One region of the Demetria terragena DSM 11295 genome, then DNA from elsewhere that is predicted to be linked to it. Evidence: predicted binding sites of a transcription regulator. Region 1 holds the regulator's gene; the other holds the start of a gene.
What was found. The regulator LexA, encoded in region 1, represses DNA repair genes until DNA is damaged. The targets are predictions, from matches to a motif close to TCGAACANNTGTTCGA.
Positions count from the first base shown of each region.

Region 2: the regulator LexA is predicted to act here: its motif matches at 1,808-1,823, upstream of ruvC (crossover junction endodeoxyribonuclease RuvC).

Region 1 is NZ_AQXW01000004.1:696,738-700,950, reverse strand. It holds gene F562_RS0107450 (LysR family transcriptional regulator) at 1-569, opposite strand, end outside; gene F562_RS0107445 (Sir2 family NAD-dependent protein deacetylase) at 1,127-1,966, shown strand; gene lexA (transcriptional repressor LexA) at 1,941-2,660, opposite strand; gene F562_RS18430 (LysM peptidoglycan-binding domain-containing protein) at 2,949-3,338, shown strand; gene nrdR (transcriptional regulator NrdR) at 3,586-4,074, shown strand; gene F562_RS0107425 (vitamin B12-dependent ribonucleotide reductase) at 4,153-4,213, shown strand, end outside.
Region 2 is NZ_AQXW01000004.1:282,657-286,869, reverse strand. It holds gene F562_RS18195 (GNAT family N-acetyltransferase) at 1-266, opposite strand, end outside; gene pdxT (pyridoxal 5'-phosphate synthase glutaminase subunit PdxT) at 258-905, shown strand; gene F562_RS0105440 (YebC/PmpR family DNA-binding transcriptional regulator) at 951-1,721, shown strand; gene ruvC (crossover junction endodeoxyribonuclease RuvC) at 1,841-2,377, shown strand; gene ruvA (Holliday junction branch migration protein RuvA) at 2,374-2,970, shown strand; gene ruvB (Holliday junction branch migration DNA helicase RuvB) at 2,967-4,076, shown strand.

The sequences.
Region 1 (4,213 bases):
TGATCGGAGGTGGCGAGAGGGTGGGACGCGGGGAGAACGAGGCGCACCTCGTCCTCCAGGAGGGTCGTGACATCGAAGGGATCGAGGTCGCTTTCGCCCCTGGGGAGCACGTCCCCGTCATAGACAAAGGTGACCGCAAGATCGCACTCACCCGCGCGGAGCGCCTCAAGAGCTCCCGGTGGTTCCGCCTCGGTGAAGACCACCTTGATCTCGGGAAAACGCTTCTTGACCAAGGCGAGCGCCTGGGGGACCAACGTCGAGGAGGCCGAAGGGAACGCCGTCAGCCTGACTCGGCCCGCTTCGAGCCCGGCGATCGATTGGATCTCGCACTCGGCGCGGTCGAGGGCCTCCAACACGGGAATGGCGTGCTTGGCCAGGACGCTGCCGGCCTCGGTCAGGCGAACCGTTCGCCCAATCCGTTCCACGAGCACCGTGCCCGTGCGTTCTTCGAGCCGACGCACCATCTGGGACACCGCCGGCTGTGAATAGCCCAGCGCGGTGGCCGCAGCCGTGAAACTACCCTCATCGGCGATGGCGCGCATGACGCGCAGCCCGGCAGCATCAATCATGACCAGAGTCTAGTTGTCTTACCATCCAGGAAGGTTGAGCGCACCTACGCCGGTTGAGCGCACCCAAGCCGGTCGAGCTCTCTAACGCCGGTCGAGCCGTTATCGCCGGTCGAGCTTGTCGAGACCTCTTGCCTTGGTCTCGATACGGCTCGCGCTGGGGCGCTCGCCTACTCGACCGGCGTGGGTTGTGGTCGAGCTCTCTAACGCCGGTCGAGCTCTCTAACGCCGGTCGAGCTTGTCGAGACCTGCCGGGGGTCTCGATACGGCTCGCGCTGGGGCGCTCGCCTACTCGACCGGCGTGGGTTGTTGTCGGGCCCGTCAACGCCGGTCTAGCTCTCTAACGCTGGTCGAGCTTGTCGAGACCCGCCGGGGTCTCGATACGGCTCGCGCTGGGGCGCTCGCCTACTCGACCGGCGTGGGGAAGGGGGCGCTCGCCTACTCGACCGGCGTGGGTTGTGGTCGAGCGCACCTACGCCGGTCGAGCTTGTCGAGACCACACCGGAGATACTGAGGTCGTGCCGTGTGCGACCTTTCCATCGCCAGGAGATGGCGACCCAGTGAAGTGGGCTGCGCTGGTGGACCTCGTCGCCGAAGGCCGGGTCTGCATCCTCTCGGGTGCTGGCCTCTCGACCGAGTCCGGCATTCCGGGCTATCGAGGTGCCGATGGCGAGCGACGAGTGACGCCCATGACGGTGAGCGAACTCCTGGCCTCGCCGCACGCGCGCCAGCGCTACTGGGCCAGGTCGTTCGTCGGATACCCCCGGTTCGCGGCCGCCGAACCCAATGACGGGCATCGTGCCGTCGCGGACCTGCAACGCTTGGGACTGACCACAGGGATCATCACCCAGAACGTCGATGGCCTGCATCAGCGAGGTGGCGCCGACGAGATCATCGAATTACACGGCTCCCTCGATGCCGTGGTCTGCGTCGATTGTGGCGAGTCCTACGCGCGGACAACCGTGGATGAGTGGCTCAGACAGGCAAATCCGCGCTTCGATCGTGAGGCCATGACCGGACAGATCCGCCCGGACGGAGACGTGCTCCTGACCGACGAGCAGGTGGCCGGTTTTGCCACGGCGAGGTGTGTGGTGTGTCGCTCAGACAGGCTTAAGCCTGACGTCGTCATGTTTGGCGAATCCGTGGCAAAACCGTTGGTGCAGAAGTGTTTTGACACCGTGGCCGAGTCATCGTGTCTGCTGGTGCTCGGCTCATCCCTGATGGTGATGTCTGGCTTCCGCTTCGCTCGGTTCGCGGCGCGTGAACGGATCCCCGTTGCGGTCATCACTCAAGGAGTGACCCGGGCCGACGCCGAAACGACCGTCAAACTCGAGAGTCCCCTTGGCGCCACCCTGACCCAACTGGTGGCAGCGGTCACACCCGGCGCAGCACCGCGGTGACCTTGCCGAGAATCGTGGCGTCGTTCCCGTCGATGGGCTCGTATGCCTCGTTATGCGGTAGCAGCCACACCTGACCGTCAGTCCGCTTGAACGTCTTGACGGTGGCCTCGTGATCGAGCATCGCCGCCACGATGTCGCCGTTGCTCGCGCTGGGCTGCTGCCGAACCACCACCCAGTCGCCATCACAAATGGCTGCGTCGATCATCGAATCGCCGACGACTTTGAGCAGAAAGAGATCGCCCTCGCCGACGAGTTGCCGGGGGAGGGGAAAGACATCTTCGACGGCTTGCTCGGCGAGAATCGGCCCACCCGCGGCGATACGGCCGACGACAGGCACGTACTCGGCCTCTGGCCGTTCGTCGTTGATTCCGGTTTCATCGACTGGCGAGTCCAGCTCGGCACTCGCCGCAGCCTTGCCGCGATAGCCCCGCTCGCGCTTGGGTTGTCCTGGCGAGACGACTTCGATCGCACGCGGTCGCATGGGATCCCGACGCAAGTAGCCTTTGCGCTCCAACATCGTGAGCTGGTGCGCCACCGAACTCGGCGACGTGAGTCCGACGGCTTCGCCGATCTCCCGCATGCTGGGCGGGTATCCACGCCGGTCGATTGAACTGCGGATGACCTGCAGCACCTTGCGTTGGCGGGTGGTCAGTGCCTTGCCATCTGGCTCTGGCATCTGGTGAATCTTGGCCATCGTCGGCGTCCTTATCTATGGCGTCCTGCTGCGGCACCGGTGTTTCCGAGGAAGTCGTTGTCGGCGGGCTTGCCGGCGGGCTTGTCGGTGGTCGCTGCTTGGCTTGTCGCTATGAGCACAGCGTATGGAGTTCAGCGAACGCAATCAAACACCTGTACGACGCGAGTGTCGCGTCATTCTCGTGATGGCGGCGGCTTGTGGACGTCGAACGTACGTGCTATACCTCGTACGCACGTCCGATCGGACAGGTGTTCGGTTAACCCGTCGCAACAGCATCAGGAGGACTCCATGAGCGCACTCGCACCCGTGCTCGATCAGCCACAGGCTCTACCCCGGCGTCGCCGCCATCTCGCCCTGGTCTCAGACGTGCCCGCACGCCCGACCTCAACGACGCTGCCGGCAGTCGCAGTGCGCTTGACGGCGCGAGGGCGTCGCGCCCTGCTCGTGACGGTCCTGGCCATCGCCATCCTGGGCGGCATGGCTGTTTCGGCGTGGGCGAGCGGTCCGACCGCGTCCGAGGATGTCACCGTGCGGCCGGGGCAGACGCTGTCTGATGTAGCGCGCGAGCGTCTTCCCGAGTTGCCGCTGAGCGCCGCAATCGCACACCTGCAACTGGCAAACGACCTCAACTCCGCGCAGGTGTCCACCGGGCAAAGGTTGCAGATCCCGGCGCCCTAGGCGCGCCGATCCGGTAGACACGCGCACTGACCTGGGCAATGTTGCGTGGTGGGGTGCCGCGATCTAGGATCGCTATATCTAGTAGTTACATGGCTGTGAGTTGTCCACATCTAGTCCACATCTCGTCCCCACGTTATCCACGAGTTACCCACAGGATTGTCCACAGGTTGGGCCGTCCGTCGGGGGACCGCCGGGCGACTTTGGGTCTAGTGGAGTCGGATGTGGTCGCCCGAGGAGGTGTTTGCCGATGCATTGTCCGTTCTGTCGTCATGACGATTCGCGGGTCGTCGACAGCCGCACCTCTGAAGATGGAACGCACATCAAACGACGTCGCCAATGTCCGTCGTGCGGGAAGAGATTCTCCACGATGGAGACGGCCAGTCTGACGGTGGTCAAGCGGTCCGGGGCGAGCGAGCCCTTCGCACGGGACAAGGTGATGGTGGGCGTGCGCAAGGCATGCCAGGGCCGTCCTGTGACCGAAGATGAGTTGGCTCTTCTTGCGCAGCGGGTTGAAGAAGCGATCCGTGCCAAGGGCATGGCCGAGATCGATGCCCACGACGTTGGCCTGGAGATTCTTGGCCCGTTGCGAGAGCTCGACGAGGTTGCCTACCTGAGGTTCGCCTCCGTCTATCAGGCCTTTGAATCCACCGAGGACTTCGAGGCAGCCATCACGGTGCTGCGCGCGGAGCGTCCTGCGGTCGGCATTGAGCCGAGTTCAGACGGACCGCCGGGCTAGTTCGAGACAACAGGCCCCGCGCGAGGGCGTCGTACTCGCGTCTGACCGAGATTCGATTTTTATGAAGGGATAGTCGTCATGACCGAGACGACCAGCGCTGCGTCACAGGCGCGTCGCAAGGGCAAAGGCCTGAAGATCG
Region 2 (4,213 bases), 410 kb from region 1:
TGGGGTGGCCGCTGGGCGCCCGCGGACCAGATCTCAGCGAGTTGTCCCTCGGGGACGCTGGTCAGCGCGACGTGGCCCACGATCTCGCCCTCCCGTTCGGCCACCCAGGACTGCTCCTCGTTCGCACGGGCAACGAAGTTCTCTGCCGGAAATGGCAGCGGCCACCGCAGTGGATACCGTGTGCTTGGCTGCTGCCGGGCGAGCAAGGCGACAAGAGGCGCCATGTCGGTCGAGCGGCGCCTGCGAATGGAGAGATCATGGGACACAGCCACAGCGTAGAGAGCGGCCAGCCAGTGACGATCGGCGTGCTCGCTGTGCAGGGTGATGTACGCGAACACCTCACTGCTCTCACGGCCGCCGGTGCCGATGCCATCCCCGTTCGACGTCCTGTCGAGTTGGCTGCTGTTGACGGCATCGTCCTCCCCGGTGGTGAGTCGACGACCATGATCCGACTGCTACGCACCTTCGATCTGCTAGAGCCGTTGCGCGCTGCGATCGCCGCGGGACTACCCGCCTACGGTTCCTGTGCCGGAATGATCCTGCTCGCTGACCGTCTCCTCGATGGGCAAGAAGGACAGGCCACCGTTGGCGGCATCGATATGACGGTCCGGCGCAATGCCTTTGGGCGACAAGTGGATTCATTTGAAGGTGAAGTTGAGGTTCAGGGGGTGGAAGGCGGTCCGACGCGCGGCATCTTCATTCGTGCGCCCTGGGTCGAGTCGGCCGGGCCAGGCGTAGGGGTTTTGGCGCAGGTACGCGTGCAGGCTGGGGAGTTGCGCGCCGTCGCGGTGCGACAGGGAGACCTGCTTGCTACCGCGTTTCATCCTGAGGTTGGCAGCGACTATCGCGTGCACGGACTGTTCGTTGACATGGTGCGCGAGAGGCGAGCGGCCAACCACGGGTAGGGTTCTGTGCGGCAACCTGTCATCGAAATAGCGAAGGAGCGCCTCGTGTCCGGCCACTCCAAATGGGCGACCACCAAGCACAAGAAGGCGGCCATTGACGCCAAGCGAGGCAAGCTGTTCGCCAAGCTCATCAAGAACATCGAGGTCGCGGCCCGCCAAGGTGGCGGCGATTTGGCCGGAAACCCCACGCTGTACGACGCCGTACAGAAGGCCAAGAAGTCGTCGGTGCCGAATGACAACATCGATCGTGCGGTCAAGCGCGGCTCCGGGGCCGAGGCCGGGGGAGCCGACTACCTCGCGCTGACCTACGAGGGCTATGCGCCCGGCGGTATCGCCGTTCTCATCGAGTGCCTGACCGACAACAAGAACCGCGCGGTCGCCGAGGTGCGTACGGCCCTGACGCGCAACGGCGGCAGTATGGCTGAGTCTGGCTCGGTGGCTTACCTGTTCAACCGCAAGGGCGTGGTTATCGTCCCCAAGGCGCAGGAGGGTAAGGCCGACGCCACCGAGGACGACCTTCTCGAAGTGGTGCTCGACGCTGGCGCCGAGGACGTGAACGACCTGGGGGAGTCTTTCGAGATCGTGTCTGAAGCCACCGACTTCGTTGCCGTCCGGGAAGCTCTGCAGGCCGCGGGCATTGACTACGACTCCGCGGAAGCGTCCTTCGTGCCGACCGTCGAGGTGCCATTGGATGCCGACGGCGCCAAGAAGATGTTCCGAGTCATCGAAGCCCTAGAGGACAGCGACGACGTCCAGAACGTGTTTGCCAACGGTGACGTGTCTGACGAGGTTCTGGCCCAGCTCGACGAGGACTGATGCCGTCTCGTCGTGGCGAGGCTGGGGCGACGCGCCGCCCTGACCTGCTGTGCTCAGTGGTGCGCTCGGGCTAGGGTCGGTCACAACCGAACACCTGTTCGGCGAACGCGACTGACGAGGTGCAACCGGTGCGAGTGCTCGGCGTCGACCCTGGCCTGACGAGATGCGGCTTAGGAATCGTCGACGGTGGCCTAGGCCAGCCCCTGCGAATGGTGGCCGTCGGGGTGGTGCGGACCCCGGCCCAGGACGATCCGGCCGAGCGGTTGCTCTCCCTCCAAACCGAGATCGACGAGTGGATGGAACGTCATCAGCCCGATGCAGTTGCCGTCGAGCGAGTGTTCGCCAAGGCCAACATCAAAGGCATCATGGGCACCGCGCAGGCGTCGGCTGTCCCCATGCTCGCCGCAGCACGACGTGGACTTCCCCTGGCGCTGCACACCCCGTCTGAGGTCAAGGCGGCCGTGACAGGCAACGGCCGGGCCGACAAAGCTCAAGTGACCGCGATGGTCACGCGCATCCTGCGCTTGGACGTGGCGCCGCGCCCAGCGGACGCGGCAGATGCCCTGGCCCTCGCGATTTGTCATATCTGGCGAGGCGGGGCACAGGATCGTCTTGCGGCCGCGGTTGCCGCGCAGAAAAGGAGAGTTGCTCGATGATTTCCAGCGTGCGCGGACGCGTGCTGACCGTTGGTCTTGATCATGTCGTGGTTGAGGTCGGCGGCGTGGGGATGTTGACCCACACCACCCCTGCCGTTGCGACCAGTGTCCGAACGGGACAGGAAGCACAACTTGCGACCTCACTGGTCGTTCGTGAGGACTCCCTGACGTTGTACGGCTTCAGCACGCCCGCAGAGCGTGATCTTTTCGAGCAGGTTCAGACGGTCAGTGGTGTCGGCCCACGACTGGCGCTGGCCATGTTGGCCGTGCACGACCCGAATGCCTTGCAAGGCGCGATCGGCTCAGGGGATCTTGTGGCTCTGACCAAGATTCCGGGTATCGGTAAGAAGAGCGCCGAGCGCATCGTGCTGGAGTTACGCGACAAGGTCGGCGTTCCCGACGGCACCGGTGGAGCCTCGGTGACGGCGACCTCGGCCCCACGAGGCGATGTCCAAGTGAGCGAGGCACTCGTAGGCCTTGGGTGGAGCGTCAAGCAGGCTGACGACGCCGTTGCCAAGGTCACCGATGCCGCTCCTGAGGTCACCGAAGTGGCCCAGTTGTTGCGGTTGGCTTTGCGGGAGTTGGGCCGGTGAGCACTGAATACGACGACCAGTCCTACGACGCGTCGTACGACGGTGCGCGCATCGTTGACCCGGGTGGCCAGGATGATGAGCGCCGCATCGAGGCGGCGCTGCGGCCTCGGCGACTCGCCGACTTTCCCGGTCAGCCGCGCGTCAGCGACCAACTGGGCTTGGTCCTGGAGGCAGCGCGTCGGCGCGGACGGCCGCCCGACCACGTCCTGATGTCAGGGCCGCCCGGTCTGGGCAAGACGTCCCTGGCAATGATCATTGCGGCCGAACTCGAGCAGCCGATCAGGATCACGAGCGGGCCTGCCATCCAGCACGCCGGCGACCTGGCGGCGATTTTGTCCTCGTTGGCTGAAGGTGAGGTGCTCTTCATCGACGAGATCCACCGCATGGCCCGTGCGGCAGAAGAAATGCTCTATCTCGCGATGGAGGATTTCCGCGTCGATGTCATCGTGGGTAAGGGACCCGGTGCCACGGCCATTCCGTTGGAGTTGCCGCCCTTCACCGTGGTGGGCGCCACCACCCGCTCAGGGCTGCTTCCCGCGCCGCTGCGAGATCGCTTCGGTTTCACCGGTCACCTCGACTACTACACCGCCGATGACCTCACCACCATCCTCACGCGCAGCGCGCAACTGCTCGACGTCGAAGGGACTCGCCAAGGCATCGCCGAGATCGCCGGCCGCTCACGCGGGACGCCCCGGGTTGCCAACCGTCTTTTGCGGCGCGTACGCGACTATGCGCAGGTTCACGGTGCCGCGGTCGTGGATCTCCCGTCGGCCCAGGCCGCACTCGACCTGTTCGACGTCGACCAGCAGGGCCTGGACCGGCTTGACCGCGCGGTGCTCGAGGCGTTGTGCCGTCGGTTTGCAGGAGGCCCGGTGGGATTGTCCACGCTGGCAGTTGCGGTGGGGGAAGAGCCGGACACTGTGGAGACCGTGGCCGAGCCCTATCTCGTCCGCGAGGGTTACCTCGTGCGTACGCCCCGCGGCCGGGCCGCTTCCACCTTGGCCTGGGAGCACCTCAATCTCACTCCGCCGCCTGCGGGTGCTGGGGCATCGGGAACCACTGACCGTCCGCTCCCGTTCGAGGGAGAGGGCCGGTTTTCCGGCTGACCGTAGGGACCGCACGGCCGCAATGTGGGCATTCCCACATTTGGTCCGTGCCCCGTGTGATCGAGGCGTGCTGACTCACCTAGACTTTGCGGTTGGCTCGAGCATTGGCTTCGAACTGATCGCGGGCTCGACTCCTG